DNA from 4 places in the Streptomyces sp. NPDC048424 genome. Region 2 is predicted to be linked to each of the others. Evidence: riboswitches for the same ligand, from Rfam matches in the RefSeq annotation. Region 2 holds a riboswitch; each other region holds the start of a gene.
The links. A riboswitch is a leader RNA that binds a small molecule or an ion and turns the genes downstream of it on or off. The one in region 2 is predicted to bind cobalamin.

Region 1 (7,317 bases), on a different contig from region 2:
TGGCCGAGGCCGAGGAGACGATCGAGACCTCGCTGGCCACCCCGCGCGAGGCCGGCCTGCTCGGCACCGACGTCGGCCTGCCGATGCTGATGCTGTCGCGGCACTCGCTGGACGCCGACGGGGAACCGGTGGAGTGGGTGCGGTCGGTGTACCGCGGGGACCGGTACAAGTTCGTCGCCCGGCTCAAGCGCCCCGCCGTCTGACCTCGTACGTTCCGCCCCGCCCGAGCCCGTCCGGCCCCGCCCGCCGGACCCCGGTCTACCGAATTCCTTCACATACCGGAATGCGGACTGACTCTTACGCTCACCGGGCAATCCCCCGTAGATTCCCTGCCCTTACGCAGATGATCGACGAGGGGACGAGAGCCATGCCTGAACCGGAAGCAACAAGGACAGAACGGGACACGGCGAGTCCGGGCACCGCGCCCGGCTCGCCCTCTCCCAAGTCCATCGCCGTGTGGGTGCTCGTCGGACTCGTCGGCGCCCTCGGCTGGGGCGTGCTGGCGCTCTCGCGCGGTGAGGAGATCTCGGCCGCCTGGCTGCTCGCCGCCGCACTGGGCTCGTACGCCATCGGCTACCGCTTCTACGCGCGCTTCATCTCGGACCGCGTGCTCAAGGTGGACAAGACGCGGGCCACCCCCGCCGAACGCCTCGACAACGGTGTCGACTTCCATCCCACCGACCGCCGGGTGCTCTTCGGCCACCACTTCGCCGCCGTCGCCGGCGCCGGCCCGCTCGTCGGACCGGTGCTCGCCGCGCAGATGGGCTACCTGCCCGGGACCATCTGGATCGTCGCGGGCGTCATCTTCGCCGGCGCCGTGCAGGACATGATCACGCTGTTCTTCTCCACCCGGCGCGACGGCCGCTCGCTCGGCCAGATGGCCCGGGACGAGATCGGCCCCGTCGGCGGAGCCGCCGCCCTGGTCGCCGTGTTCGCCATCATGATCATCCTGCTGGCGGTGCTCGCGCTCGTCATCGTCAACGCCCTGGCGCACTCCCCCTGGGGCGTGTTCTCCATCGGCATGACCATCCCGATCGCCCTCTTCATGGGCTTCTACCTGCGCGTGCTGCGGCCGGGCCGGGTCACCGAGGTCTCCACCATCGGTGTCGCCCTGCTCCTGGTCGCCATCATCGCGGGCGGCTGGGTCGCCGAGTCCTCCTTCGCGGACACCTTCACGCTGGAGAAGGAGACGCTGGTCATCTGGATGGTCGCGTACGGCTTCATCGCTTCGGTGCTGCCGGTGTGGATGCTGCTCGCGCCGCGCGACTACCTCTCCACCTTCATGAAGATCGGCACGATCGCGCTGCTCGCGCTGGGCGTGGTCATCGCGATGCCGATGCTGAAGATGCCCTCGGTCACGGACTTCGCCGCGCGCGGCGACGGCCCGGTCTTCGCCGGGTCGATGTTCCCCTTCGTCTTCATCACCATCGCCTGCGGCGCGCTGTCCGGCTTCCACTCGCTGGTCGCCTCGGGCACCACCCCGAAGATGATCCAGAAGGAGACCCAGGTCCGGGTCATCGGCTACGGCGCGATGCTGACCGAGTCCTTCGTCGCCGTCATGGCGATCATCGCGGCCTGCATCATCGAGCCCGGCCTGTTCTTCGCGGTCAACTCCCCCGGCGGGGTCATCGGCACCACCGTCGAGTCCGCCTCGCAGGCGGTCACCAACCTCGGCTTCGCCATCTCCCCCGAGGCGCTGACCCAGGCCGCGAAGGACGTGGAGGAGGCCAGCCTGCTGTCCCGTACGGGCGGCGCGCCGACCTTCGCACTCGGAATGTCGGAGATCTTCTCGTCGGTGATCGGCGGGGCCGGCATGAAGGCCTTCTGGTACCACTTCGCGATCATGTTCGAGGCGCTGTTCATCCTCACCACCCTCGACGCGGGCACCCGCGTCGGCCGGTTCATGCTCCAGGACACCCTCGGCAACCTGCACAAGCCCTTCAAGGACGTCAGCTGGAAGCCGGGCGTCTGGCTGGCGAGCGCCATCGTCGTCGGCGCCTGGGGCTACTTCCTGTGGGTGGGCATCAAGGACCCGCTGGGCGGCATCAACCAACTGTTCCCGCTGTTCGGCATCGCGAACCAGCTGCTCGCCGCGGTGGCCCTGGCCGTCTGCACCACCCTGCTGGTCAAGTCCGGCCGCCTCAAGTGGGCCTGGGTGACGGCCGTGCCGCTGGTCTGGGACGTGGCCGTAACGCTCACCGCCAGCTACCAGAAGATCTTCTCCGACAACCCGAAGATCGGCTTCTTCGCGCAGCGCAGCACCTACCAGGAGGGCATCGACGCCGGGAAGGTGCTCAAGCCCGCGAAGGACATGGGCGAGATGCACACCGTGGTCACCAACGCCACGGTGGACGGAGTGCTGTCGGCCCTCTTCGCCGTGCTGATCATCATCGTGCTCCTGGACGCGGCCCGGACCTGCCTGAAGGCCGTCCGCAAGCCGGAGTCGGTGACCCTGACCGAGGTCCCGTGGACCGAGTCGAAGATCGTCGCCCCGGCCGGGCTGATCCCGACGCCCGAGGAGCGGGCGGAGCTCGCCGCGGCGGGCCTCGACTCGGGCGGCGGACACGTCAAGGAGCCGGTGGCGTGAGCACCGTACGGAGCGCACTGGCCCGGGCCCGGTTCTACGTACGGGAGTTCTCGGGGGAGGCCGCGTACGACCGCTACGTCGCCCACGCCCGCTCCCACGACCCGGACGCGGAGGTCCTGACCCGCCGCGCCTTCGAACGCGCCCGCACGGACGCCCGCGAGGCGGACCCCCGCGAGGGCTTCGGCTGCTGCTGAACCGCACCGGAGGGCCCCGCCGAAATCCGGCGGGGCCCTTCGCGCGCCTGCGGCACACTCGAACGCATGGACATCACGATCAGACCGGTACGGCCCGCCGAGTACGCGGAACTGGGCGAGATCACGGCGCGGGCCTACCTCGCCGACGGGCATCTGGACTTCAACGAGGACGACCCGTACCTGAACGTGCTGCGCGACGTGGCCCACCGGGCCGCCCTCGCCGAGGTGCTCGTCGCCGAGCGGGACGGGCGGATCCTGGGCGGGGTGACCTTCGCCGCACCCGGGAGCCCGCTCGCCGACATCGCCGGCCCGGACGAGGCCGAGTTCCGGATGCTCGCCGTCGCCCACGAGGGGCGCGGCCAGGGCGCCGGCGAGGCTCTGGTGCGGGCGTGCGTCGAGCGGGCGCGGGCGATCGAGGGCGTGTCGGGCATGGTGCTCTCCACCCAGCGCAGCATGGCCGGCGCCCACCGGATCTACGCGCGACTGGGCTTCGTACGCGTTCCGGAGCGGGACTGGGCGCCCATCCAGGGCCTGACACTTCTGGCGTATCGGCTCAACCTGTAGCCACGCCGACACTACATGTGGGGGTTGCCTCACAGGGGCGCCCCCACATGTATGCTCAAGGCTGCTGTCCCGCAGGGGAATCCGGTGTGAATCCGGAACTGTCCCGCAACGGTATGAAGTGTCCGGCTACCGGACACCAAGTCCGATGACCTGCCGACAGCGCGCCCGGCTCGACCGAACCGGGTGCCGACACGTCCGGGCCTCGCGGTTGGGCCGGTGGACGCCATGCGGTGTGAACGCGTTCCTGCCACGCCCGCATGCGCCCGCTCGCGCCCCGCTCCGCCGATGACCGGGCCGAGCGAGGGAGAGCTCCCGCCGTGACCATCGCGCCTTCCGCACCGCGCGCCGAGTCCGTTTCTGGCGACAACACCGAGGGCCCGGGGGCCACGCTGCTGCGTACCCTCACCGAACTTACGGCGGACCTCCCCGACACCGACCCCGGCCGCGTCGCCGCCGCCGCGCTCCGCGGCCGCAGCTCCGCCGCCGACGAGGCCGAACTGCGGGGGCTCGCCACCGAGGCCGCCGCCGGCCTGATCTCCGAGGACCCCGCGTACTCGAAGCTCGCCGCCCGGCTGCTGACGCTGGCCGTGCGCGACGAGGCCGCGAGCCAGGGCTCCACGTCCTTCTCGGCCTCCGTCGAGGTCGGCCACCGCGAGGGCCTCATCGCCGACCGCACGGCCGAGTTCGTGCGGACCCACGCGAACCGCCTGGACGCGCTGGTCGAGCACACCCTCGCCGAGGGCGCCGACGACCGCTTCGGCTTCTTCGGCCTGCGCACCCTGCACAGCCGCTACCTGCTGCGCCACCCGATCACCCGCCAGGTCATCGAGACCCCGCAGCACTTCATGCTGCGCGTGGCCTGTGGCCTCGCCGCGGACGAGAGCGTCCAGGCCGTCGAGGAAGTGGCCTCGCTGTACCGGCTGATGAGCCGCCTCGACTACCTGCCCTCCTCCCCCACCCTCTTCAACTCCGGCACCCGGCACCCGCAGATGTCCTCCTGCTACCTGCTGGACTCCCCGCTGGACGAGCTCGACTCGATCTACGACCGCTACCACCAGGTGGCGCGCCTGTCGAAGCACGCCGGCGGCATCGGCCTGTCGTACTCCCGCATCCGCGCCCGCGGTTCCCTGATCCGCGGCACCAACGGCCACTCCAACGGCATCGTGCCGTTCCTGAAGACCCTCGACGCCTCCGTCGCCGCCGTGAACCAGGGCGGCCGCCGCAAGGGCGCCGCCGCCGTCTACCTGGAGACCTGGCACGCGGACATCGAGGAGTTCCTGGAGCTCCGCGACAACACCGGCGAGGACCAGCGCCGTACGCACAACCTGAACCTGGCGCACTGGGTGCCGGACGAGTTCATGCGCCGCGTGAACGCGGACGCCGACTGGTCGCTGTTCTCCCCGGCCGACGTGCCCGAGCTGGTCGACCTGTGGGGCGACGAGTTCGACGCCGCCTACCGCAAGGCCGAGGCCGAGGGCCTGGCCCGCAAGACCATGCCCGCCCGCGACCTGTACGGCCGGATGATGCGCACCCTCGCGCAGACCGGCCAGGGCTGGATGACCTTCAAGGACGCCTCCAACCGCACGGCGAACCAGACCGCCGAGCCGGGCACGGTCGTCCACTCCTCCAACCTCTGCACCGAGATCATCGAGGTCACCAACGACGGCGAGACGGCCGTCTGCAACCTCGGCTCGGTCAACCTCGGCGCGTTCGTGCTGACGGAGACGGGCGAGATCGACTGGGAGCGGCTGGACGAGACCGTCCGCACCGCCGTGACCTTCCTCGACCGCGTGGTGGACATCAACTTCTACCCGACCGAGCAGGCCGGCCGTTCCAACGCCCGGTGGCGCCCGGTGGGCCTGGGCGCGATGGGCCTCCAGGACGTCTTCTTCAAGCTGAAGCTGCCCTTCGACTCCGCCGAGGCGAAGGCGCTCTCCACCCGGCTCTCCGAGCGCATCATGCTCGCGGCGTACGAGGCCTCGTGCGACCTGGCCGAGCGCAGCGGCCCGCTGCCGGCCTGGGAGCAGACCCGCACCGCGCGCGGCGTCCTGCACCCGGACCACTACGAGACCGAGCTGAACTGGCCGGAGCGCTGGGAGGCGCTGCGCGCCCGCGTCGCGAAGTCCGGCATGCGCAACTCGCTGCTCCTCGCGATCGCCCCGACGGCCACGATCGCCTCGATCGCCGGCGTGTACGAGTGCATCGAGCCGCAGGTCTCCAACCTCTTCAAGCGCGAGACCCTGTCGGGCGAGTTCCTCCAGGTCAACGGCTACCTGGTGGAGGAGCTGAAGAAGCTCGGCGTGTGGGACGCGCAGAGCCGCGAGGCGCTGCGCGAGGCCAGCGGTTCCGTCCAGGGCTTCGGCTGGATCCCGGCCGAGGTGCGCGAGCTGTACCGCACGGCGTGGGAGATCCCGCAGCGCGGTCTGATCGACATGGCGGCGGCCCGTACGCCGTTCCTGGACCAGTCGCAGTCGCTGAACCTGTTCCTGGAGACGCCCACCATCGGCAAGCTCTCCTCGATGTACGCGTACGCCTGGAAGCAGGGTCTGAAGACCACCTACTACCTGCGCTCGCGCCCCGCGACGAAGATCGCCCGCGCCGCGTCCGCGTCCGCCGTCCCGGCCGCCGCCACCCCGCTCCCGCAGGCCGTCGACGCCGACGCTCTGGCCTGCTCCCTTGAGAACCCCGAGTCCTGCGAGGCCTGCCAGTAATGAGCTCCACCGACAACAAGAACCTCCTGGACCCGGGCTTCGAGCTCACGCTCCGCCCCATGCGCTACCCGGACTTCTACGAGCGCTACCGGGACGCGATCAAGAACACGTGGACGGTGGAGGAGGTCGACCTCCACTCGGACGTCGCGGACCTCGCCAAGCTGACGCCGGCCGAGCAGCACATGATCGGCCGTCTGGTCGCGTTCTTCGCGACGGGCGACTCGATCGTCTCGAACAACCTGGTGCTGACGCTCTACAAGCACATCAACTCCCCTGAGGCGCGCCTGTACCTGTCGCGCCAGCTGTTCGAGGAGGCCGTGCACGTCCAGTTCTACCTGACGCTGCTCGACACCTACCTGCCCGACCCGGACGACCGCGCGGCCGCCTTCGACGCCGTCGAGGAGATCCCCTCCATCCGCGAGAAGGCGCAGTTCTGCTTCAAGTGGATCAACGAGGTCGAGAAGCTGGACCGGCTGGAGACGAAGGCCGACCGCCGCCGCTTCCTGCTGAACCTGATCTGCTTCGCCGCGTGCATCGAGGGCCTGTTCTTCTACGGCGCCTTCGCGTACGTGTACTGGTTCCGCTCGCGCGGCCTGCTGCACGGCCTGGCCACCGGCACCAACTGGGTGTTCCGTGACGAGACCATGCACATGAACTTCGCCTTCGAGGTCGTGGACACGGTCCGCAAGGAGGAGCCGGAGCTCTTCGACGACGCCCTCCAGCAGCAGGTCACCGACATGCTGAAGGAGGCCGTGGAGGCGGAGCTGCAGTTCGGCCGCGACCTGTGCGGCGACGGCCTGCCGGGCATGAACACCGAGTCGATGCGCGAGTACCTGGAGTGCGTCGCGGACCAGCGTCTGGTCCGCCTCGGCTTCGCGCCGGTGTACGGCTCGCAGAACCCGTTCTCCTTCATGGAGCTGCAGGGTGTCCAGGAGCTGACGAACTTCTTCGAGCGCCGTCCGTCGGCCTACCAGGTCGCGGTCGAGGGCACGGTCGACCTGGACGAGGACTTCTAGGGGTCCTGCTGTCCCTCCGGCCGGGACGCGGTGAACGCCGCGAAGCCGGGATGCGGTTCACCACCGCGTCCCGGCTTCTCGCGTTTCCGGCGCCCGATCGTCCGGCTTCCCGTGTGCACGGTCGCCCCGCTCAGTGGGCGACGGGTCCCCAGTGCATCCGGGTGTGCCGGGCTCGGGACCGGCGGACGGTGGGGGGCATGCCGCCCGCCTTCTGGCGCGGCAGCCACACGAGCCGGGTCTCGACG
Region 2 (7,317 bases):
GGGATACAGCGGCTCGGGGCCCACCACCCTCGCCGAGTGCGTCGGGCGGCTGCTGGACGACGGGGGCGCCCACGCCGTCACCTACGACGACGACGGATCGAAGGACGAACCCGGGCTCCGGGCCTACTTCCGGCTCAGGCACGAGCGGGGAAAGCGCATCTCGCGGCGGGAACTCATACGCGTCCGCAACACGCCCTGAGTTCCCTCTCCCCCGCCTCACCCCACCCGCGCTGACCCGCGTCCGTCCCGAAAGGCCCTGCGCCCATGCCCCGACCCCGACCGCGCCCCGCATGGCAGGTCGCCGACTTCTTCGCCCTGGAGCGGGAAGCCGAGGTGTACCTCGGCGCGGTGGACGCCTGCGTGGCCGAGCCGGCCACCGCGCGGCGCCTGGGCGTGCGTCCACAGGCGACCGCCGAAAGCACCCGTGCGGCCATGCTCACCGAGGCCAACGTCGCGCGCGCCGTCGAACCGTGCCGGGACACCCAGGCACGCTTCCGTTCCTGCCTCGAAGAGCAGGAACGGCTCCGTAGACGGGTCGACTACCTGCGCAACGGAACGCATCCGGCCACCGTGGTGCTCTGCTCGACCACCCTGCTGACGCTCCTGTTCCTCGTCTTCGCCTCCTGGGCCACGGCCCTCGCCACCGCCGTGATCCCGTTCCTGACCGCCGCCGCGGTGTGGCGGCACCCGGTGTGGCGCATGAGCGTCCTGCTGAACCTGCGGGAATGGTGGCTGCGGCCGGGCCTCGCCCTCTCGGGCCGAAGGAGCGAATGGACCGAAACCGCCTGGAGCCGGGACCTCCAGGAGAACGGGGTGCGCCCCCTGGTCGCCCGCGTGGTGGAGGCACTGCTCGGTGAGGACCACGACTCGCTGCTCCTCGCCGACAGCTACGACGGCCTGCGCTCGCCGCGCAATCCGCAGTACGTGATCGACAGTCCGGCGGCCCGGAGCCTCGCCCGCAAGATGACCCAGCTGGAGAGCGGCGGGACGATCGCGGTCAGCGGTTCCCGTGGCGTGGGCAAGTCGACGCTCCTGGAAACCTGCGCGAACGATGCCGGGTTCGCGGTCGTCGTGCAGGCACCGGCCACCTACTCCCCGTACGACTTCCTGCTGTCCCTGTACGTCAGGACGTGCGAGAGGTACCTCGTCCACCAGGGATACGAACCTCCCGCGTTCGTCCGGCTCTCGACCTTCCGCAGGGCTGCGCGCCGGCTGTTCCCCGCTCTCCGCAAGGCGCTCACCCTGCTGGCCTTCGGGCTGGCTGCGGGCGCGCTCGTCGTCCTCGGCCTGGCCGCGAGCGCGCGCTCCCTCGCGACCCGGTACGGACATTCCGTACGCGCTCACGCCGCGGAGTACGGGCACCGGGCGACCGACGTGGTGGTGGACGTCTGGCGGGGCGAGCGGATCGGGACGGCCGTTCTCATCGTCATCGCCGGTGTGTTCCTGTGGAGCCTGCGGCGGTGGAGCCGGTGGCGGGACCTCCGGCGGCGCGCCCGGAGCGGGATGGCCGTGACGGGGGTGGTGCTGGCCCTGGCGGCGTTCGTCTCCCTGCTCTTCGACGGCCAAGTCCGGACCGCCGCGGGGAAGATGGACGAAGACCCACGGGCCCTCCTCCTGCTGCTCTCGGCACTGGTCGGACTGGCGAACCTGCAGCCCGAACGGGATTGGGAATTCCGCGGCCGCATGCTCCTCGGCTCCGTCGCCCGTGGTCGGATCGCGCTCGGAATGCTCCTCGTGTCGATCGCCCTGCTCCTCACCAGACCCGCACCGCAGGCGATCGCGACCGACCCCGAGAATCCCCTCCGGCTCGCCTGCGTTCTCGCGGGACTGCTGCTGATCAAAGCGGCCCTCTGGAACCCGTCGAACCCGATCCCGCCCCTCGTGTCCGCCTGCCAGGACGAGCTGTACCGGCTTCAGACCCTGCAGACGGCCTCCTCCGCCGTCACCGCGGGGGCTCCGCAGCTCCTCACCACGCACACGGCCTCGCTGTCGACCCTGCCGCCGAACTTCCCCGAGCTGGTGTCCGACTTCCGTGACCTGCTGACGGGCATCGCCGCCGAGCAGCACCGGCTGGAGCAGCGCGTCGTGATCGCGATCGACGAACTGGACCGGCTGGGCTCGGACACCCAGGCGCTCGCGTTCATGAACGAGATCAAGGCCATCCTGGGCGTGCCCCACGTCCACTACCTGATCTCGGTCGCCGATGACGTCGGCGCCTCCTTCGTACGCCGGGGGCTTCCGCACCGCGGTGTCACCGACAGCTCGTTGGACGACATCGTGCACGTCCTGCCGTGCACGCTGGAGGAGTCCAAGAAGATCCTCGGGCGCCGGGCGTCCGGCCTGTCCGAGCCCTACAAGGTGCTGACGCACGCCCTCGCGGGCGGGATACCCAGGGACCTCATCCGCTACGGCCTGCGCCTGGACGAGATCAAGTCCAAGACCCAGCTCATCGAACTCACCGACATCACACGGCAGTTGATCCTCGAAGAGCTCGGCGACACGCTCGCGGGGTTTCGCACGCTCCTGAGCAAGCAGCAGTGGACGCCACTGACCAGCGCGGTCCTCATCGCGTTCCGGAACCTGACGGGCCATGTCCGTCCGGGCTGCCCCTGCGTCTCCCCCGAGCTCCGGCGGGCCCTGGAGCACGTGGCCTTCCACCCCCTGCACCGAAACCTGGGCGAGGAGCTTCCGGACGCGGCCCGGAACCTCATCGACGAGGCGTCGGCGTACGTCCTGTTCTCCCTGACCCTGCTCGACATCTTCGGCGAGGGCGACCTGGCCCGCCGCCGGGACGAGGCGGCCGCACGAGGGCCGGGAGGGGACCTGGACCTGCTGGGCCAGGCCCGTCAGGAGCTGGAGGTGTCCCCGTACAGCGCCCGGCAGTTGATCGGCTCCATCCGCACCGCGTGGCGGCTCCCGGACGGCCCGGCCGCCGGCCCGCCCCCGACGGTCCCGCCCGCCCGCAGCTCCGACTGCCCCCGCCACCCGCGGCCGGCGGCCTGACGGGCCGGCCGGGGGCGGCGTGCTCGCGGGTAGGGTGTGGGTGCAGCTGGTTCGCCCCCGTCCGCCAGACGGGACGCGTCGTAAGAGGGAACCCGGTGGGAATCCGGGACTGCCCCGCAGCGGTGAGCGGGAACGACCGCCGTCATACGCACTGGGACCGGAACCGGTCCTGGGAAGCGACGGCCAGTAGGTGCCCGCCGGGAGACCGGCAGGCGCGCCCGCGAGTCCGAAGACCTGCCACTGCCCGCACGCCGAAACGTCGTGCGGGGTCCCGAGGAACGCCTCCGGGACCTTTCTGCCGCGACTCGCGAAGGAGAGTTGACGTGGCCGATCAGACCGTCGCCACCACAGGACGCGTTGCCAAGAGTCCGGGTGACTCCCGGGTGACGCTCGCCCACATCATGAGTGAGCACGACACCAACCTCTACGGCACCATCCACGGCGGCGTGGTGATGAAGCTCATCGACGACGCGGCCGCCGCCGCGGCGGGCCGCCACGCCGACGGACCCGCCGTCACCGTTGCCGTGGACCGGATGTCCTTCCTGGCGCCGGTGCGCGCCGGTGACCTGCTCAGTGTCGACGCCGAGCTGGAACGGGCGGGCCGGACGTCGATGACGGTCGGCGTGCGCGTCCGGGCCGAGCGCTGGAACGCGTCGGGCCCCACGACCGAAGTCGCCACCGCGCGACTGGCCTTCGTCGCGATCGACGCCGAAGGCAGGCCGCGCCCCGTCCCGACCCTCGACGCCCCCGACCCACTCCCCGCCTAGGCCGCCTCTTCCGCACGGCGCCGCTACCGGGGCTCCACCCTGCGCCTCAAACGCCGGCGAGGCTGAATTGGTGCGGCGAAGCCGGAGGCGGTGCGGCGCAAAGATCGGGGCTCCGCCCCGGACCCCGCTCCTCAAACGCCGGAGGGGCTGAATATGGTGCGGCGAGGCCGGAAGGTGGGGCGGGCCGAGGGATCGGGGCAGCCGGGCCGGTTGGGGCGGGGTCGGGTGTGTGTCGGGGTGATCCCCGCAGGGCGCCAAACGCAAGGTGCCCAGTCGCTCCGACTGCCCGCCACGTTTGGCGCCCGAGGAGACACCCCGGCGCGCGCCCGGCCCCGTCCCAACCGGCCCCCGCCGCACCCGGAACAACCGGACCCCGGAACATTCGATCCCCCCGCGGTGAGAGGACCACCCATGCCCCGCAACCACCACCCGAAGGCCGTGCTGTCCGCACTCGCCGCGGCCCTGCTGATATCCGGCTGCGGCGGCCCGGCCGCGCCCTCCGCCGCCTCCTCGCCGGAGGCGACCGGCTCGGCCGCCGCCGGCTTTCCCGTCACCCTGGACAACTGCGGGGTGACGAGCACCTATCGGCGGCCCCCGCAGCGCGCCGTATCGCTCAACCAGCACGCGACCGAGGTGATGCTGTCGCTCGGCCTGGAGAAGTCGATGGTGGGGACGGGCTATCTCGACGACAAGATCCTCCCCGAGTACCAGGCCGCCTACGACGGCGTGAAGGTCCTCTCCAAGGAGTACCCGTCCTTCGAGGCGCTCCTGGAGGCCGAGCCCGACTTCGTCTACGGCGGGTGGACCTCCACCTTCGACGAGAAGGAAGGCCGCAGCCGGGCCGCCTTCACCAAGGCCGGGATCAACACCCGCCTCAACACCGAGGAGTGCCCCACCGGTCCGGTGGACGTTTCCGCCATGGACGAGGAGATCCGTACGGTCGCCAAGATCTTCGGGGTGCCCGAGCGGGCCGAGGAGCGGTTGGGGAAGCTGCACGCCACCCTCGACGCGGTGGAGTCCCGGCTCACCGGGGTCACCCCGGTCAAGCTCTTCGTGTACGACAGCGGCGACAAGACGGCCTTCACCGCGGGCGGCAAGGGCATCGGCAACGAGATGATCCGGCGGGCCGGCGGGGTGAACCTCTTCGCCGACCTGGACAAGGCCTTCGGCGACGTCTCGTTCGAACAGGTGGCGCAGCGCGCCCCCGAGGCCATCGTCATCTACGACTACGGCGACCAGTCCGTCGAGGACAAGAAGAAGTTCCTGCTCGCCCATCCGGCGCTGAAGGACGTGCCCGCGATCAAGAACCAGCGGTTCGCGGTCCTGCCGCTGTCCTCCACGGTGGTCGGCGTGCGGGTGCCGGCGGCCGTCGAGTCGCTGGCGCGTCAGCTCCACCCGGGCCGCGTCCAGTGACCGGGGCGGGGACGGGAGCCCCCGCGGCCCCGGCTGCCGTGGAGGCCGCCCTTCGCGAGGAGGGCCGGCCCGTCCTCGCGCGGCGCCCCGGGATCCCGTACTCCGTGGTGCTGGCCCTCCTGGGCGTCCTGGTGCTCTGCGCCGCCACGGCCGGGATCGCGGCCGGCTCGATCAGCGTCCCGGCCGACCAGGTGTGGGGCATCCTGCTGCACCGCGTGCACCCGTCCCTCGCCGAGCCGACGTGGACCCCGGTGCGCGAGACGATCGTCGTGGACGTCCGCCTTCCCCGGGTGCTGCTGGCCGGGGTGGTCGGCGCGGGGCTGTCGGTGGCCGGCATGGCTCTGCAGGCGCTGGTCCGCAATCCGCTGGCCGATCCGATGCTGCTGGGCGTGTCCTCGGGGGCGTCGGTCGGGGCGGTGCTCGTCCTGGTGCTGAACCTTTCGGTGTTCGGGCTGTTCACCCTGCCGGTGGCGGCGTTCTGCGGGGCCCTGGCCTCCCTGGTCGCGGTCTACTTCCTGGCCCGTTCCGGCGGGCGGATGACGACGGTACGTCTGGTCCTCGCGGGTGTGGCCACGGCCGAGGTGCTGTCGGCGCTGGCCAGCTTCCTGATCGTCACCTCGAACGATCCGCACAAGACGCAGTCCGCGCTGCGCTGGATGCTCGGCGGGCTGGCCGGCACCACCTGGACCACGGTGTGGATCCCTGTCGGCGCGGTCCTGCTCGGGACGGCCGTCCTCCTGGGTGTCTGCCGTCCGCTCAACCTGCTGCTGGCCGGGGAGGAGGCGGCCGCGGCCCTCGGTCTGGACGTGCACCGGTTCCGCGGCGCGCTGTTCACGCTGGTGGCCCTGATGATCGGCACGATCGTGGCGGTCAGCGGGCAGATCGGGTTCGTCGGGCTGATCATGCCGCACGTGGTGCGGCTGCTCGTGGGCGCCGACCACCGTCGCGCGCTGCCCGCCGCGGCCCTCCTCGGGGCGGCGTTCCTGATGTCCGCCGATCTGGCCGCGCGGACGTTCATGAGTCCGGAGGAGATACCCGTCGGCATCCTCACCGCCCTGGTCGGCGGTCCCTTCTTCCTCTGGCTGATGCGACGGAAGGCGGCCGGGTGAGCGACCGACCGATCGGAGAGCCCGGATCCCTGCGCGCCGAGGAGGTCAGCGTCGTGGTCGACGGCAGGGCGCTGGTCCACCGGGCTTCGCTGCACGCGGCGCCCGGCGAGGTCGTGGGCCTGGTCGGCCCCAACGGCGCCGGCAAGTCCACGCTGCTGCGCACCTTCTACCGGGCGGTGCGGCCCACCTCGGGCCGGGTCCTCCTCGACGGCGAGGACGTCTGGCGGATGCCGGGCAAGCGGCTCGCCCAGCGGCTCGCGGCCGTACTCCAGGAGACCGCCGGGGACTTCGAACTGACCGTCTACGACGTGGTGGCGATGGGCCGTACCCCGCACAAGCGGGCCTTCGCGGGCGATGACGCGGACGACCGCGACATCATCACGCGGTCCCTGGCGGAGCTCCGCGTCGACGCCCTCGCGCACGCGCCGTTCGACCGGCTGTCGGGCGGGGAGAAGCAGCGGGTGCTGATCGCCCGCGCGCTCGCCCAGCGCACGGGGACCATGGTGCTGGACGAGCCGACCAACCACCTGGACCTGCGCCATCAGCTCGACGCGCTGCGGCTCGTGCGCAGGCTCGGAGTCACCGCCGTCGTCGCGCTGCACGACCTGAACCTCGCCGCGGCGTTCTGCGACCGGATCTGCGTCATGGCGGGCGGCCGCGTCGTCGCCACCGGAACGCCCGAGGAGGTGCTGACGGCGCGGCTGCTGTCCGAGGTGTACGAGGTCGAGGCGGAGGTCATCGAGCATCCGCGCACCGGGGTGCCGTTCGTCAGCGTCCTGCCCGGCTGGGAACGGCCGGCCGGCGGGGCGCCGGAGGGCGGAGAACCGGATGGAGAGGTGCCGCCCGTTCGCCGGGACTGACCGGTACGCCGCTCACGCGACTCGTGCGACTTGCGCGACCCTCGCCGGGGTGCGGGCGGCGGGGTGCAGGGCGGCGTACTCCAGCGGAGCCGACGGGTCGATCGAGACGTCGAGCTGCGCCGGAGCCGAGCCCGCCCGCACCAGGAGGTCACCGACGGCGGCGAT
Region 3 (7,317 bases), on a different contig from region 2:
CGGCGCATCGACTTCACCACCCCGGAGGGCAAGGAGTACCGCCTCGGGTCGGAGCTCGCGACCATCATGGTGCGCCCCCGCGGCTGGCACCTCACCGAGGAGCACCTGGAGGTCGACGGCCGGCCGGTGTCCGCCTCGCTCGTGGACTTCGGCCTGTACTTCTTCCACTGCGCGCAGCGCCAGATCGACGCGGGCCACGGCCCGTACTTCTACCTCCCCAAGCTGGAGAACCGGTACGAGGCCCGGCTCTGGAACGACATCTTCCTGTTCGCCCAGGACCTGTTGGGCATCCCGCGGGGCACGGTCCGGGCCACCGTCCTGATCGAGACGATCACCGCCGCGTTCGAGATGGAGGAGATCCTCCACGAGCTGCGCGAGCACAGCGCGGGACTGAACGCGGGCCGCTGGGACTACCTCTTCAGCCTGATCAAGACCTTCGGCCACCGCACCGACTTCCAGCTCCCGGACCGGGCCAAGGTCACCATGACCGCCCCCTTCATGCGGGCGTACACCGAACTGCTCGTCCGCACCTGCCACAAGCGGGGCGCCCACGCCATCGGCGGCATGGCCGCCCACGTGCCCGGCAAGGACGCCGAGGCCAACACGGCCGCCCTCGCCAAGGTCCGGCTCGACAAGGAGCGCGAGGCCGAAGACGGCTTCGACGGCTCCTGGGTCGCCCACCCCGGACTCGTCCCCGTCTGCCGCGAGGTCTTCGACGGGGTGCTGGGGGAGCGGCCGAACCAGCTGGAGCGGACGCGCGAGGACGTCGAAGTCGTCGCATCGGACCTGCTGTCGGTCCGCCGGATCGCCGCTCCGCCGAGCTCCGAGGGCATCCGCTCCAACGTGGCCGTGGCCCTGCGCTACTTCGACGCCTGGCTGCGCGGCAGCGGCGCCGTCGCCCTGAACGGCCTGATGGAGGACGCCGCCACCGCCGAGATCGCACGCGTGCAGATCTGGCAGTGGCTCCGCCACGACCGCGTCGACCGGCGCACGCTCACCGACCTCCTCGACGCCGAGTGCGCCGCCCTGGAGGCCGAGGACCCGCAGGCCCTGGTCCTCGAAGCCCGTGAGGTCTTCGTCGACACCGCGCTCTCGGTGCAGCTGCCCGCGTTCTTCACCCCCGAGGCCTACACCCGTCACCTGGTCCGCACCGCCGCCGTACAGGTGACCGCGTGAGCGCCCCGGCACGGCGGGCGACCCGCGTCCTGCGCGTCGGGGTCGTCGGCGGCGGACAGATGGGGGCCGGCATCGCCGAGGTCTGCGCCCGCGCCGGGCTCGACACCGTCGTCGCCGAGGCGGATGCCGGCGCGGCCCGCGCCGCCCGCGAGCGGGTGGCCGTCTCCCTCGAACGCGCCGTCCAGCGGGGCAAACTGGACCGGTTCACCGCGGAGGACGCCCTGGCCCGACTGGTGTTCACCGGAGACCTGGAGGACCTCGCCGACCGGCAACTGGTCATCGAGGCCGTCACCGAGAACCCCGAGGCCAAGGCCGAGGTCTTCACCGCCCTCGACAAGATCGTCGAGGACCCCGAAGCCATTCTCGCCACCAACACGTCCGCCATCCCGATCATGCGGCTGGGCATGGCCACCGGCCGCGCCGACCGGGTCGTGGGACTCCACTTCTTCAACCCCGTCCCCGTCCTGCCCCTGGTCGAAGTGGTCTCCTCCCTCCACACGTCGGCGGACACCCTGGCCGCGGTCGAATCCTTCGCCCGGGAAACCCTGGGCAAGACCACGGTCCGCTCTCAGGACCGGGCCGGCTTCGTCGTCAACGCGCTGCTCGTCCCGTACCTGCTCTCCGCCATTCGGATGGCCGAATCCGGGTACGCGAGCGCCGCTGACGTGGACGCGGGCATGGAGCTGGGCTGCGCCCACCCGATGGGCCCGCTCAAGCTCGCCGACCTGATCGGCCTGGACACCGTCGCCGCCATCGCCGAATCCCTGTACGCGGAGTTCAAGGAGCCGCTCTACGCCCCGCCCCCGCTGCTCCGGCGGATGGTCCAGGCGGGGCTGCTGGGCCGCAAGAGCGGCCGCGGGTTCCACACGTACGACCGGGGCTGATGAGGGACCCGGTGGTGCCGCTGCGGGGTTGAGGGACCCCCGACGGCACGGACAAGGAGCGCGGAGCGGCCCGGTGAGCCGCTCCGCGCTCCTGTCGTGGGACGCTCCGTCAGAAGGACGTCCAGGTGAAGGCCACCTTGTCGCCGGCCTGCAGCTTGAACTGGCAGCCGCCGACCGGGGTCGGCGTGCCGTTGACCGATATGCTCCAGTACGCCGAGCCGCCGCCGCTGACGTTCTTGATGGAGTCCACGGAGAAGTCGTCGAAGGACGCGTACCAGGTGCCGTCCCAGCCGAAGTAGTTCCGGCGCGCGGCGTCGTCGAGCGCGGCCGTCGGGGTGGGCACGGCCGTCGGGTTCGCGGCCCCGTTGGTGCCGTCGCACTTGTGCGTGCCACCGGTCGCCGTGGTGACGTCGTGCCCCTTGGTGTTGACCTTCCCCTTGAACAGCAGCCCGTCGGGGCCCTGCACGGTGAGGGACACGTTGACCGCTCTGTTCGTGTTCGGGGCGGCCTTGGCGTGCGCGACGGCCGGCGCCGTGGCGAGGGCGAGACCGAGGGCCGCCGTGGTGATCAGGGCGCGGCGGGCGAGAGTCTGGCGCATGAAGTGCCTTCCTGGCGTGCATCGAGGTCGTGCGCCGCGGCCCCGATCGCCTCGGGCACACCGCGTCCCCCCGGGCCCGGGGAAGCGGGCACGGGTGATCGGTGAGCCTGGGGCTCAGGGCTTCGTGCTGCAGACCGTGACAGTGAGAAGCCGTACGCACCGCACGCTGGGTGGTCCGACTCGCGGCGCGGATGCGCCGCTCACGGTTGCAGGTCAGCGCCGGAATCACACCGGCTTTCCCCAGTCGCGCAGGCATTCAGTTGGACGTCAGGCATGTACCTGACGAAAGGCATCGTAGGGGGAGCCACCCCGGTCCCACCAGCACTCACCGGTACTCGTCGGCACCCCGGCCGGTCGGCGCGCGCGAGGGAGGGCGTTCTGGGATGGTGGATCACAGGTAGCCACACCGAGGAGCCGACATGTCCGGACAGTTCGAGGCGAGCGTCGAGATCGACAGGCCGGTCGAGGAGGTCTTCGCCTACCTCGCCGACGGGCGCAACGACCCCGATTTCAGCCCGCGCGTCCAGGAGATCACCAGGATCCCGGACGGTCCCACGGCCCTCGGCACGGTCTTCCGCAGCACCGTCAAGGACGCCGGGATGAAGACCGCCCGCGAGTTCCGCATCGACGGCTTCGACCCGCCGCGCCTGATCCGCTGGACGGAGCAGAGCAAGAACCTCGTCACCGCGGAGGGCGGCTACGACCTCGAAGCCCTCCCGGACGGCCGCACCCGGGTCCGGATCTTCAACACCCTGCACGGCCACGGCATCGGCAAGCTGCTCGTCGGCCTCGCGGCGAGCGCCGCACGCAAGGACGCCCCCGACTTCGGCCGCCGTATCAAGGCGGCCGCGGAGGCGTCCCCCACGAACCGGTAGCGCCTGCCGCCGGTGTCAGGCCGGTGTCAGGCCGAAGCCGGGCCGGTCAGAACCGCCCGGGCCCGGACGGGATCGGCAGCGGCTTCGACGGGGTCAGGGATCCGCGCTGCCGCTCACCGCTCGGCGGGTTCTGGCAGGTCACGTCCTGGGCGGGCAGCTTGCCCGTGGTCAGGTACGCGTGGACCGGCGCGTTGGCGCAGGAGGTGGGGTCGGCGAGGTACACGCCGTGGCCCTCACCGCCGGCCGCCAGCACCATCCGCGAGCCCTTGAGCGCGCGGTGCAGGCCCTGGCCGCTGACGAGCGGGGTCTGTGAGTCCCACTCGTTCTGCACGGTCAGCACGTTCGCCTTCTTGTTCATGGGCGTGGCCGCCTCGAGCGGCCGGTCCCAGAAGGCGCACGGCTTGATGTTGGACGCGAAGTCCCCGTACAGCGGGTACCTGGCCTTGTCCTTCGCCGCGTCCCGCTCGTACTGCTCGGTGTAGCGGGGCCAGCTGCCGGTGTCCCCGCACACCACGGCCCAGAACACGGCGGTGCCGTTGTCCGAGGCGGGATCGGCCGCCGCGCCGCCGGTCAGCAGCCGCTTCAGCTCCGTCAGGGTCATGCCCTCGGGCAGCGGCCTGCCCTCGGCCGCGGCCTTCAGGGCCGCGACCAGGGGAGTGGCCTGCGCCGGGTAGAAGAACACCCCGCGCGCGGCACGGATCATGTCCCCGTCGACCTTCAGGCCCTCGAGGTCGATCGGCTCCTTGTCGGCGCGCGCCACCAGCCCCCAGAACGTCTCGGACACGGCCCTCGGGCTGTCGCCCAGCCCGTACTCCGCCGACCGCTGCGCCGCCCACTGCGTCCAGCGCGCGAAGGCGGGCTCGGCCTCGGTGGCCCAGACCTGGATCATGCCGCGCCAGATCCGCTGCGGGTCCACACCGCTGTCGAGCACGAAGCGGTCGGTGCGGTCCGGGAACATCTGCGAGTACACCGCGCCGAGGTAGGTCCCGTACGAGTAGCCCAGGTACGAGAGCTTGCGCTCGCCCAGCACCGCGCGGATCGTGTCCATGTCGCGCGCCGTGTTGCGGGTGGTGATGTACGGGAGCACCGAACCGGCCTTCTCGCGGCACTTGTCGGCGACGGTGTGGGCCCACGTCACGTCGGAGCCGAAGGTCTCCGGGCGGTAGGCGCGGTCGAAGTTCTGCTCGGCCTCGTCCAGTCCACAGGTGATCGGGGAGCTGGCGCCGACCCCGCGCGGATCGAAGCCGATGAGGTCGTACTGGTCCCGGACCTCCTTGGGCATCGCCTCGTTCATCATCAGCGGCAGGTCGAGCCCGGAACCGCCGGGGCCACCGGGGTTCAGCAGCATGGCGCCGTGCCGCTTGGCCGGGTTCTCGCTCTTGATCCGGGATATGGCGAGGTCGATCGTGCGCCCGTCGGGCCGCCGGTAGTCGAGCGGCACCTTGAGCGTGGCGCACTCGTACGAGGCCGGCAGCTCGGGGCTGCAACGGTGCCAGGCGGGCTTCTGCCGCAGGTGGTCCGCGGCGGGGGCGGCCGATGCCTGGGTCGCCGACAGCAGGGGCACGGTGGACGCGAGGAGTCCGGCGGCGGCGAGCAGTGGTGCGAAGCGTTTCAGGAGCACGAAGGCGTTCCTTTCGGTGAAGTCGCTTACGGCTCCACCTTGTTGCACGCGCGGGCCCTCCCGAATCATCCCGAAGGGTCGTGCCTTGTGCTCCTCACGAACGAGCTGAAATCAGGACAACTGGCCGACACGCCACGGGGGTTCAGGGGTGGGTGGAGTGCTCGGCATGTGCGGAGGACTCGGAGGGCTCTGCGGATCCGGCGTGCTCCGGGGAGCCGGCGTGCTCGGAGGGGCCGGCGTGCTCGGAGGGGCCGGCGTGCGTGTCGCCCTTCTCCAGGGCGCCGCCGAGCCGGCCGCGCACCACCGCCAGGGCGTCCTCCGTCCCCGCGGTGACGACCCACCGGTCCCCGACCAGGTAGAGGCCGCCGTACATCCGGGCCTCGGTCAGCCAGGAGCGCAGCCCCTGTTCGGCGGCGAAGGTGACCATGCGGTAGGGGCCGCCCTGTTCGGTCTTGCAGCCGCCCTGACGCAACTCATCGGCCTCCACGCTCACTTCGGCCGTACAGCCGATGGCCGCGGCGATCTCCTCGATCGAGGTGCCGCGCGGGGAGTCCGAGGCCTGCTCCGCGGACGTCGAGGTGCGGTGCGCGGCCGTCTGCCCGGCGCCGCAGCCGCCGCACAGGAGGGCCGTGAGGCACAGCGCGACGAGGGTCGCGCGTGGCCGGCCCGTCCGCTTGGTGCGGCGGTCGGTGGACAAGGGCATGGCGACCTCTCTGGCTGGTCGGGACGGGGGTCGTGGTGCCCGGGTGGGGAGGGGTCCCGGGCACCACGCGTGGAGGGGCGGGCAGGGCGGGGGGTGTGCCGGGGGCTGGGCCGGGTGGGGCCGGTCCTAGCCGGTGACCTTCGCCTTCTTGCCCTTGTCGGTCACGGCGAACCAGAGACCCTTGTTGTTGTGGCCGCTGATGTCCCCGGGTTCCTTGTCACCGGTGAACGTGTAGACAGGCCAGCAGTCGATCGTCAATTGCTCGGTGCCGTCGGGCCGCTTCACCTTGCCCACCAATTCGGCGGCAATTCCGGTCACATTTGCCTTGTCGACGGGCTTTGCGGGCTTCCAGGTATCCGTGCAGCCGTCCACACAGCCGATTTTCATCGGCCAGGCGCTGTCCTTGTCGAACCGGTAGAGCGTCCGGCCTTCCGCGTCCGAGATGATGGGGCCGAGCTGGGCGTTCTGGTTGACGCTGAGTTCGGCCGTCTTCTCCGCCGCGCCGCCCGTTCCGCTGTCCGCGCCGCCGCCGCTCTTGGCCGGAGCGGCCGGCTTTCCGTCCGGTCCCAGCACGTGCCAGGTTCCGCCGACGCCCTCGCCGAGGGAGTCGCCCGCCTTGGTGTCCTTCGCGTAGCGGTACACGGGCCATCCCGCGAGCGTCAGCTGCCGGGTGCCGTCGGCCCGGGCGACCGATCCGAGGAGGCTCTTGTCGATCCCCTCACCTGCCGAGACGTCGTCCGCGGCCACGGCGGGCCAGGCCGTGGCACAGTCCCCTTCGCAGTTGGACTTGGGGGGCTTGGGCGTGTCCTTGTCGAACCGGTAGAGGGTGCGCCCCTCGTTGTCGGTGACGCCCGAACCGACCGTCCCGATCTCCTGTACCTTCAGCTGCCCGGCCGGGCCGTTCTTGCCGGCCGCGCCCGACGGGTCGGCCCCGGATCCGCTTCCGTAGACGTCGTCGTAACCATTCCCGACCTGTTTGCTGTCGCCCACCGGCTGGACTGATGTCCCCTTTCCCGAGTAATTGTCCCCGGAGCCGCATGCGGCCGTCAGCATCAGTACCGCGACCGCCGACCCGGCGAATATCTCACGACGCATCCTCTTCACGATCTCTCCTTCAGGTTCGGTTCCGCGTTTTCTTGCCCCCGGTAATTGATACGGGGCCCCGGGCGGCCGAAGCGGAATTCCCTGGGAATTTGTCAGATCGCGCCAAGATTGAACCCGGCGCAATGGTTCAGTCCTGGATGCGCAGGGCAAGGGCCGGGCAGCGCCGCACCGCGCGCAGCGCCTTGGGCCGCAGCCGCCCCGGAACGGGCATGGACGCCTGCGCCGGAAAGCCGTCCGCGTCGAGCCGTACGACGTCGGGCAGGATGTCCACGCACAGCCCGTGCCCCCGGCACAGGGTCCAGTCCACGACCAGCCGCTCCGGACTCTCGTCCTCGGGCAGCGGCAGCGCCCCCAGC
Region 4 (7,317 bases), on a different contig from region 2:
CCGTCACCCTCGGTACGGTGGTGACCGCCTTCGCGGGCGTCGACCCGGTCAGCCGGGTGATAGCCGAAGCCGCCTCCGTCGACGCCGAGTTCCTGCTCGCCGTGGGCGACACCGACCTCGGCCCGCTCGGCACCCTCCCCGCCAATGTCCGCCCCCTGCCCTGGGTGCCGCTGGCCCAGCTGCTGGACACCGCCGACGCGGTCGTGCACCACGGCGGCTCCGGCACCATGCTCACCGCCGCCGCCCGGGGCGTCCCCCAGCTGATCCTCCCGCAGGGCGCCGATCACTTCATCAACGTCGACGCCGCGACGGGCCTGGGCTTCGCCCTGCGCGCGAGCGGCGACAGCGTGGACGCCGGCCTGCTCAGCCGGCTCCTCACCGACGAGGACCTCCGCAAGGCCGCCGCCACCACCCAGGCCGAGATATCCGCACTCCCCTCCCCCACCGACCTGGTCGCCTCCTTCGAGGCCCTCCGGTAACGCCGGTCCTCAGGGCCGGGTGCGTGGCTCCGTACGGGCCACGCACCCGGGAGGGATCAGGCGCCCCAGCGCAGGGCGATGGTGTCGCCCACGTTGATCACCTTGTTGCGGGCGGCGCCGGCGAAGGCGGAGCCGTCGACGCTGACCTTCCAGGTGTTGGAGCCGCTGTTGGCCTTGCCGTTGACGGCGGTGATCGTGCCGGTGCCCGACGAGGGGGTCACGCTGGTGACGCAGCCGGCCGGGGTGGCCCCGGTGGTGGCCGCGTTCAGGACGTCACCGAGGGTGGTGGTCGTGCCGGTCGGGGTGAAGGCGACGGAGCAGACCTTCAGGCCGCCGGCGCCGTCGTCGACGGTGAGGGCCAGCTTGGTGGCCGTACCGGCGGTGAAGGTGGACTGGGCGACCCACTGCGGGGCGCCGGGGGTGACCGGGACCGGCGGGGCGGCGGTGAAGCCGCCGGCGACGGCGCGCAGGGAGTCGATGGAGGAGTAGGGGGACGGGGTGGTGTCGGCCGGCTTGTACTTGAAGCCGCCCGCCGGGTTGTACTGGTTGGCGAGCAGGAAGTCGATCGGGGTCTTGTTGGAGGCGGTGAGGAAGTCTCCGGTCTGCGGGTTGATGCCGCAGGCGTTGAGCCCGGCGACGCCCCAGCCGTTGGAGCTGGTGTTGACCCCGTACATGGAGTTGAAGGCGCCGGTGGTGGCGAGCCTGCCCTTGAGGAAGTTCTTCCCCTGGACCACGTCGGCGTCGGTGTTGGGGACGCCCGAGACGCAGAGGGCCGCCATCGCCGCACCGGTCATGTCGACGTCGCCCGCGGTGGCCAGCGCCGTGGGGTTGCCCTCGGCCTTGCTGAAGGTCCACCCGCCGTCGTTGTGCTGATTGGCGCGGATGCGGGTGACGATCGAGTCGGTCAGCGCCTGCGGGATCCGGGTGCCGCCGGCCTGGGTCTTGGCGCCGCCCAGCGAGAGGGCCGCGAAGACGGTGCCGTTGAAGTTGCCGGACGGGCCGAAGTAGCCCGCCTCGGCGGTCTGCCAGTAGGAGTAGACGTTCGCTATGAGGTTCCTCGAGTCCGAGACGCGCGCCGGGTCGATGCCCGCCGCGTACGCGTTCAGCGTGCCGCGCTCGTAGTCGGTGACGACCGGGGTGGCGGACGGCCAGCCGGACGTGGAGATCAGGTTGCGGTAGACGGTCCGGGCGTTCTTCGTCGTGTCACCGCCCGGGGCGACGTCGACGACCGCCGTACCGGCCGCGGCGAAGGCGCTGAACGCCCACTCGTTGGACAGCCCCGAGCCGGCGTACGAACCGTCCGCCGCCTGCAGGGACTTGAGGTAGGCGACGCCGTTGGTCTTGGACGTGGCGATCTGCGCGGGCGTCGAGGTCGCGAAGGCGGGCAGCGCGGTGAGGGCGAAGGCGCCGAGCGCGGCGGGCACCGCGAGCGCGAGGCGGCGGGAGGTACGGGGACGGGACATGGCCTGCTCCTGGAATCGGCGGACGCCGGCGGGTCCCTGCTCCGTCCCGGCCCGTTCGGACGCGGGCGGGCATGGCGGAGGCCGCCGTCCGGAACGCGTGGTACGGCTTCTCGGTGCTGCGTTGCCGCGTGGGCATTCGGGCTCGGGAACGGCCCCCGCCGTCCCACACCGCTGCGCGTCAGCCCCGGATTCTCACCAGGTTCCCCCATGTGGCAGCCCTGGACGCTACCCGAGTGATCAGGGGTCCGCCAGCCGTCCCGGCAGCGATCCGAACGACGGTTGCGGTGAGACACACGCCACCTTGACGCCCTGCCTCGGCCCGTGTTGCACTCCGCCTGACAAGAACTCAGCACCAGGGGAAGCCGGTCGAAGTCCGGCGCTGACCCGCAACCGTAGGCCCGGCACCCGCCGGGCGAGTCGGAACACCTGGTGTGCAGTCATCTGTACGAAGAACGCCGTCGCGGACTACGGCGTGGTCGTCTCCGCTCCCCCACGAGCCCAGCCGTGCCGGGGGCGCATCGCCACGCACGCAGCCGCCCGGCAGAGACGAGGGCCGCGGTGGGGACCGAACAGCGGGACGAACGGCGTACGCACACCAGACGGCGGCTGCTGTCCCTGGCAACGGCGGCGTTCCTGACCGTCGGTGCGGGAGTGGCGTTCCTGACGGCGCCCACCTCCGCGAACGCCGACCCCGTCGAGCAGTGCACGGCCACCGCCGGCGCGGTCGTGGCCGTCGACTTCGGCCCCTTCGGCGGCAAGGTCGAGCGGGGCTGCGACACCACCCCCACGACGGGCTACGAGCTGCTGCACACGGCCGGGTTCACCACGGTCGGCACCCGGCACGACGGTGACGCCTTCGTCTGCCGCCTCGGCTTCGGCGCCTTCAACTCCGGTACGGAGTACCCCACCGCGGACAAGGAGGACTGCGTCCTCACCCCGCAGGCCACCGCCTACTGGTCGTACTGGCACGCCTCGCCCGGCGACCAGAAGTGGACCTACAGCTCCCTCGGCGCGAAGTCCCGCGAGCCGAAGCCCGGTGACGTGGACGCCTGGGTGTTCGGCGGGACCGACGTCGGCGGCACCTCCGGCAAGCCCACCTTCTCCCCCGACGACGTGCGGGCCGGCGGTGGGGGCCCCAAGCCGGACCCCACCGGCCCGAAGCCGCCGGACGTACCGCCGGGCGCGGTCGACCTCCCCGCCGCCACCCGCTGGCTGACCGGGAAGCTGATCGACGGTGAGCGCGTCGTCAAGGCGGACTCCACCGATCCGGACTACCCGGCCACCACCGAGGTGGTCTACGCCCTGGCCGCGGTCGACCCCAAGAGTCCGGCCGCACAGAAGGCCGCCGCCTTCCTCGCCACGCCCGCGCACACGCAGGCGTACGCGTACCCGGCCGGCAAGGACCAGGCCCCGGACGCCACCGCCGCGGCCCGGCTCGCGCTCGTCGCCGAGGCCACCGGCAAGGACCCCCGCGCCTTCGGCGGGCGCGACCTGCTCGGCGACCTCGTGAAGTACGTCTGCACGAGCGGCGTCGAAGCCCCCGAGCCGGTCCCCGGCTGCATGACCAAGGGCGACTTCCGCACCCCCTACCAGGCCGAGGGCCAGGCCCTGGCCGTGATCGCCCTGCTGAACGGCGGGGTGACACCGCCCGCCGACGCCGTGGCCCGGATGACCGCGTTCCAGTGCGAGGACGGCGGTTTCAGCAGCATGCTGCTCCGCGCCGGCGACTGGTGCGACAGCGAAGCGGGTGCCACCGGGCTGATGACCCTGGCCCTCAAGCGGGCCGGCGGTCACGACCCCGTCGTGGAGAAGGGCCGCGCGTACCTGAAGAAGGCCCAGTTCCCGACCGGGTCGCTGCCCGCAGCCTCGTACACCACGGTCGGCAGCTCCTTCTCCACCGGCCTGGCCGCCCAGGCCCTGCGTGCGCTCGGTGACCCGCTCTTCGCGGACGCCGCGGTCTCCTGGCTGTCGCGGGAGCAACTCCCGGTGGGCGCCTTCACGTTCGAGGATCCGGACACCGACCCCGTCCTGACGGCCACCACCGCGGCCACCATCGCCGGCGCGAAGACCGACCTGGTGGCGCTCACCACGAAGAAGGCCGACCCGCCGAAGCCGTCCCCGGACCCCACGAAGCCCGTACCGGGTGACGGGCCCGACCTGAAGAAGGGCACGGCCTACCTCACCGACCACAGTCGGCTGGTCCAGGGCCGGTACTACGAGAACAGCCCCGGCAGCGGCTTCGCCGACTACGGCCTGACCATCGACGGCGCCTACGCGCTCGCCGCCACCGGCGAGGACAACACCACCCTGCGCAACGTCGTCGACTTCCTCGACAAGGGCGGCAAGGACGGCAAGGGCCGCGGCGTGCACGACTGGACCCTGATCGGCACCAAGTACGCCGGCGGCGGCTCCATCGGCAAGACGGCCCTCCTCGCCCAGGCCGTGGGCCGCGACCCCCGCGACTTCGGCGGCCAGGACCTGATCGCCGCACTCGCCAAGGCCGTGTGCCCGGCCAAGTCGGCCAAGCCCGACCGCTCCTGCGCCGACAAGGGTGCCTACACCAACGCCACGTCCGTCTTCTCCCAGTCCCTCGGCGTGATCGCCCAGGTCCGCGCGGGCGAGAGCGCCGCCGTGGGAGAGCCCATCGCCTACCTGAAGAGCCTCCAGGAGCCCTCGGGTGCCTGGCCCAGCCTGATCGGCGAGCCCAGCCAGGCCGAGGTCGACTCCACCGCCATGGCGGCGATGACCCTCGACCTGTTCCCGGACGCCGCCTCGCAGGCGGCCGTCGACAAGGCGCTGACCTGGCTGGCGTCGCAGCAGAAGGAGGACGGCGGCTTCCCCGGCGCTTCGGGCAACTCCGTCAACTCGGCGGCGCTGGCCGTGCAGGGCATGTCTTTGGACAGCGCCAGGTACGCGGACCGCATCGCCAGGGCCCGCACCTTCCTGGCCTCCCAGCAGAACGGCGACGGCGGATTCAACGTGGCGAAGGGCGGCCAGCCCGGATCCGACGTGCGCGCCTCCACCCAGGCCGTCGGCGGAGCCACCGGCATCTCCTTCGCCACCCTCACCCGCAGCCTGGACGGCACCACCCCGCAGCCCGTGCCCAGCACCTCGGTCCGGCCCTCCGGCTCCCCCTCCGCGCCCGTCATCGTGACCCCGGGAGAGGGCGCGGGCGGTACGGGCTCCGGTTCGGGCGGTGGCGGCCTCGCCTCCACCGGCGCCCAGGTCGGCGGACTCGCCGCCGCGGCCGTGGCCCTCGTCCTCGGCGGCTGGGGCGTCACCCGCGCGGCGCGCAAGCGCCGTACCGTCACCGGAGGCGGGGCATGACCGGCCGCGTCCTGCGCGCCCTGACCCGTACGGCCGCCGCGCTCGGGCTGACGGTGGCGGCGTTCGCCGCCACCGCGGCCCCGGCCGGGGCGGCCCCGCAGCCGATGGGCCAGTGCACCACCTCCTCCGGAGTCGTCCTCGCCGTGGACTTCAGCCGCTGGGGCGGGCCCGTCTACCGCTCCTGCGGTACGACGCCCACCACCGGCTACGAGCTGCTCAACCAGGGCGGTTGGGCCACCACCGGCACGGGCCACGACGGCCCCGCCTTCATCTGCCGCATCGGCTACAGCGGGTACCAGGGCGGGAAGCAGTTCCCGACCCCGCAGCAGGACGACTGCGTCCTGACCCCGCCCGCCTCCGCCTACTGGTCGTACTGGCACGCGGGCCCGGGCCAGAACACGTGGGAGTACAGCCAGCTCGGCGCGATGCTCTACAAGCCGAAGCCCGGCAGCGTCGACCTGTGGATCTTCGGGGGCACCAACATCGAGGGCACCGAGGGCAAGCCCACGGTCACCCCCGACCAGCTGCGCGCCAAGAACGCCCAGCCGACCGGCGGCGACAAGCCGGCCCCCAAGGACACCCGCACCGCGGCGCCCCTGCCTCCGAACGTCAACACGGGCCCGAAGCCGGAGAACCCCCCGCCGGCCGGCCCCGCGCCTTCCACGACGCCGCCGCCCGGCCCCTCGGCCTCGGAGAGCCCTTCCGCGAGCGCCTCGCCGACGCCCTCCGCGTCTCCCTCGTCCAGCGCTCCCGCGGTGGCGGCGCCCGCCCCCGGCCCCGAGGTGGTCGAGGCGGCGCCCGCCGCCGACGCCGCCCACGACGTCGGCTCGTACCTGCCCGCCGTCGCCACCGGAGCGCTGGTGCTGCTGATCGGCGCCGCCGCCGTGTACGCGGCCAAGCGCCGCCGTCGTACGGAGTAGCCGCGTGTCACGCACCACCGCCACGGCGGCAGCGGCCGAGCCGGCGGCGTCCGGCCCCGCGCCGGACGCGGGCGGCCGCCGTCTGCCCCGCACCCTGCACCCGGTCGCCTGGTGGATCTGGGCGCTCGCCCTGGCCACCGCGGTGAGCCGCACCAACAACCCGCTGCTGCTGTTCCTCGTCCTCGCGGTCCTCGGCTACGTGATCACCATGCGTCGCACCGAGGCCCCCTGGGCGCGCGGATTCAAGTACTACCTCTACCTCGCGCTGACCGTCGTCGCGATCCGCGTGCTCTTCCGCGCGGTCTTCGCCACCGGCATCACCCCGCGCGACCACTTCCTCTTCTCCCTCCCGCACATCCCCACCCCGGACTGGTACGCGGGCATCCAACTCGGCGGCCCCGTCTCCTTGGAGGCGCTGCTCTCCGCGGCGACCGACGGCCTCCGGCTCGCCTGCATGCTGTGCTGCATCGGCGCGGCCAACACCCTCGCCAACCCCAAGCGGGCCCTGCGCGTCCTGCCCGGCGCCCTGTACGAACTGGGCGTGGCCGTCACCGTGTCCATCAGCGTGGCGCCCCAACTGGTGCAGAGCGTCCAGCGGGTGCACCGGGCCCGCCGGCTCCGCGCGGGCCGCACCAAGGGGTTGCGCGCCCTGCGCGGCATCATCGTCCCCGTCCTGGAGGACGCCTTGGAGCGCTCGTTGCGCCTGGCCGCCGCCATGGACTCCCGCGGCTACGGCCGCGCCGGCACCGCCACCCGCCGCTCGCGCCGGCTGACCGGAGCTCTCATGCTGCTCGGCATGTGCGGCCTGTGCGCCGGGGCGTACGGTCTCCTCGACGCCACCGCGCCCAAGCTGCTCGGGCTGCCCGCCATGGGCGCGGGCGCGCTGCTGTGCTTCGCGGGACTGCGCCTCGGCGGGCGCCGCATCACCCGCACCACCTACCGGCCCGACCCCTGGCGGGCCGCGGAGTGGGCCGTCGCCGGCTGCGGCGTCCTGTCGGCGGTACTCCTCTTCAGCAACGCCGGGTTCAACGCCGCCGAGCTCAACCCCTCCATCTACCCGCTCAGCTGGCCCACCCTGCCGCTGGTACCCGCCGCCGCGATCCTCCTCGCCGGGACCGCGGGCTTCCT

Region 1: it holds a riboswitch for cobalamin, as region 2 does, so the genes downstream of both, AB0D29_RS29425 (ribonucleoside-diphosphate reductase subunit alpha) here and AB0D29_RS30330 (acyl-CoA thioesterase) in region 2, are expected to answer to the same signal.
Region 3: it holds a riboswitch for cobalamin, as region 2 does, so the genes downstream of both, AB0D29_RS08875 (DUF4430 domain-containing protein) here and AB0D29_RS30330 (acyl-CoA thioesterase) in region 2, are expected to answer to the same signal.
Region 4: it holds a riboswitch for cobalamin, as region 2 does, so the genes downstream of both, AB0D29_RS20950 (hypothetical protein) here and AB0D29_RS30330 (acyl-CoA thioesterase) in region 2, are expected to answer to the same signal.

What each region holds. Positions count from the first base shown of each region.
Region 1 covers NZ_JBEZKE010000026.1:69,169-76,485, reverse strand. The annotation lists gene AB0D29_RS29445 (GntR family transcriptional regulator) at 1-203, shown strand, start outside; gene AB0D29_RS29440 (carbon starvation CstA family protein) at 344-2,587, shown strand; gene AB0D29_RS29435 (YbdD/YjiX family protein) at 2,584-2,781, shown strand; gene AB0D29_RS29430 (GNAT family N-acetyltransferase) at 2,848-3,345, shown strand; cobalamin riboswitch at 3,387-3,518, shown strand; gene AB0D29_RS29425 (ribonucleoside-diphosphate reductase subunit alpha) at 3,663-6,056, shown strand; gene AB0D29_RS29420 (ribonucleotide-diphosphate reductase subunit beta) at 6,056-7,072, shown strand; gene AB0D29_RS29415 (hypothetical protein) at 7,203-7,317, opposite strand, start outside.
Region 2 covers NZ_JBEZKE010000028.1:85,304-92,620, reverse strand. The annotation lists gene AB0D29_RS30340 (hypothetical protein) at 1-199, shown strand, start outside; gene AB0D29_RS30335 (P-loop NTPase fold protein) at 265-3,003, shown strand; cobalamin riboswitch at 3,034-3,260, shown strand; gene AB0D29_RS30330 (acyl-CoA thioesterase) at 3,327-3,770, shown strand; gene AB0D29_RS30325 (ABC transporter substrate-binding protein) at 4,182-5,183, shown strand; gene AB0D29_RS30320 (iron ABC transporter permease) at 5,222-6,292, shown strand; gene AB0D29_RS30315 (ABC transporter ATP-binding protein) at 6,262-7,152, shown strand; gene tsaD (tRNA (adenosine(37)-N6)-threonylcarbamoyltransferase complex transferase subunit TsaD) at 7,165-7,317, opposite strand, start outside.
Region 3 covers NZ_JBEZKE010000005.1:24,528-31,844, forward strand. The annotation lists gene aceB (malate synthase A) at 1-1,176, shown strand, start outside; gene AB0D29_RS08870 (3-hydroxybutyryl-CoA dehydrogenase) at 1,173-2,060, shown strand; gene AB0D29_RS08875 (DUF4430 domain-containing protein) at 2,170-2,658, opposite strand; cobalamin riboswitch at 2,806-2,949, opposite strand; gene AB0D29_RS08880 (SRPBCC family protein) at 3,078-3,533, shown strand; gene AB0D29_RS08885 (alpha/beta hydrolase) at 3,580-5,154, opposite strand; gene AB0D29_RS08890 (hypothetical protein) at 5,297-5,857, opposite strand; gene AB0D29_RS08895 (SCO0930 family lipoprotein) at 5,984-6,952, opposite strand; gene AB0D29_RS08900 (NADH-ubiquinone oxidoreductase-F iron-sulfur binding region domain-containing protein) at 7,089-7,317, opposite strand, start outside.
Region 4 covers NZ_JBEZKE010000014.1:34,073-41,389, reverse strand. The annotation lists gene AB0D29_RS20955 (nucleotide disphospho-sugar-binding domain-containing protein) at 1-479, shown strand, start outside; gene AB0D29_RS20950 (hypothetical protein) at 536-1,942, opposite strand; cobalamin riboswitch at 2,052-2,185, opposite strand; cobalamin riboswitch at 2,253-2,391, shown strand; gene AB0D29_RS20945 (prenyltransferase/squalene oxidase repeat-containing protein) at 2,501-5,269, shown strand; gene AB0D29_RS20940 (hypothetical protein) at 5,266-6,189, shown strand; gene AB0D29_RS20935 (energy-coupling factor transporter transmembrane component T) at 6,194-7,317, shown strand, end outside.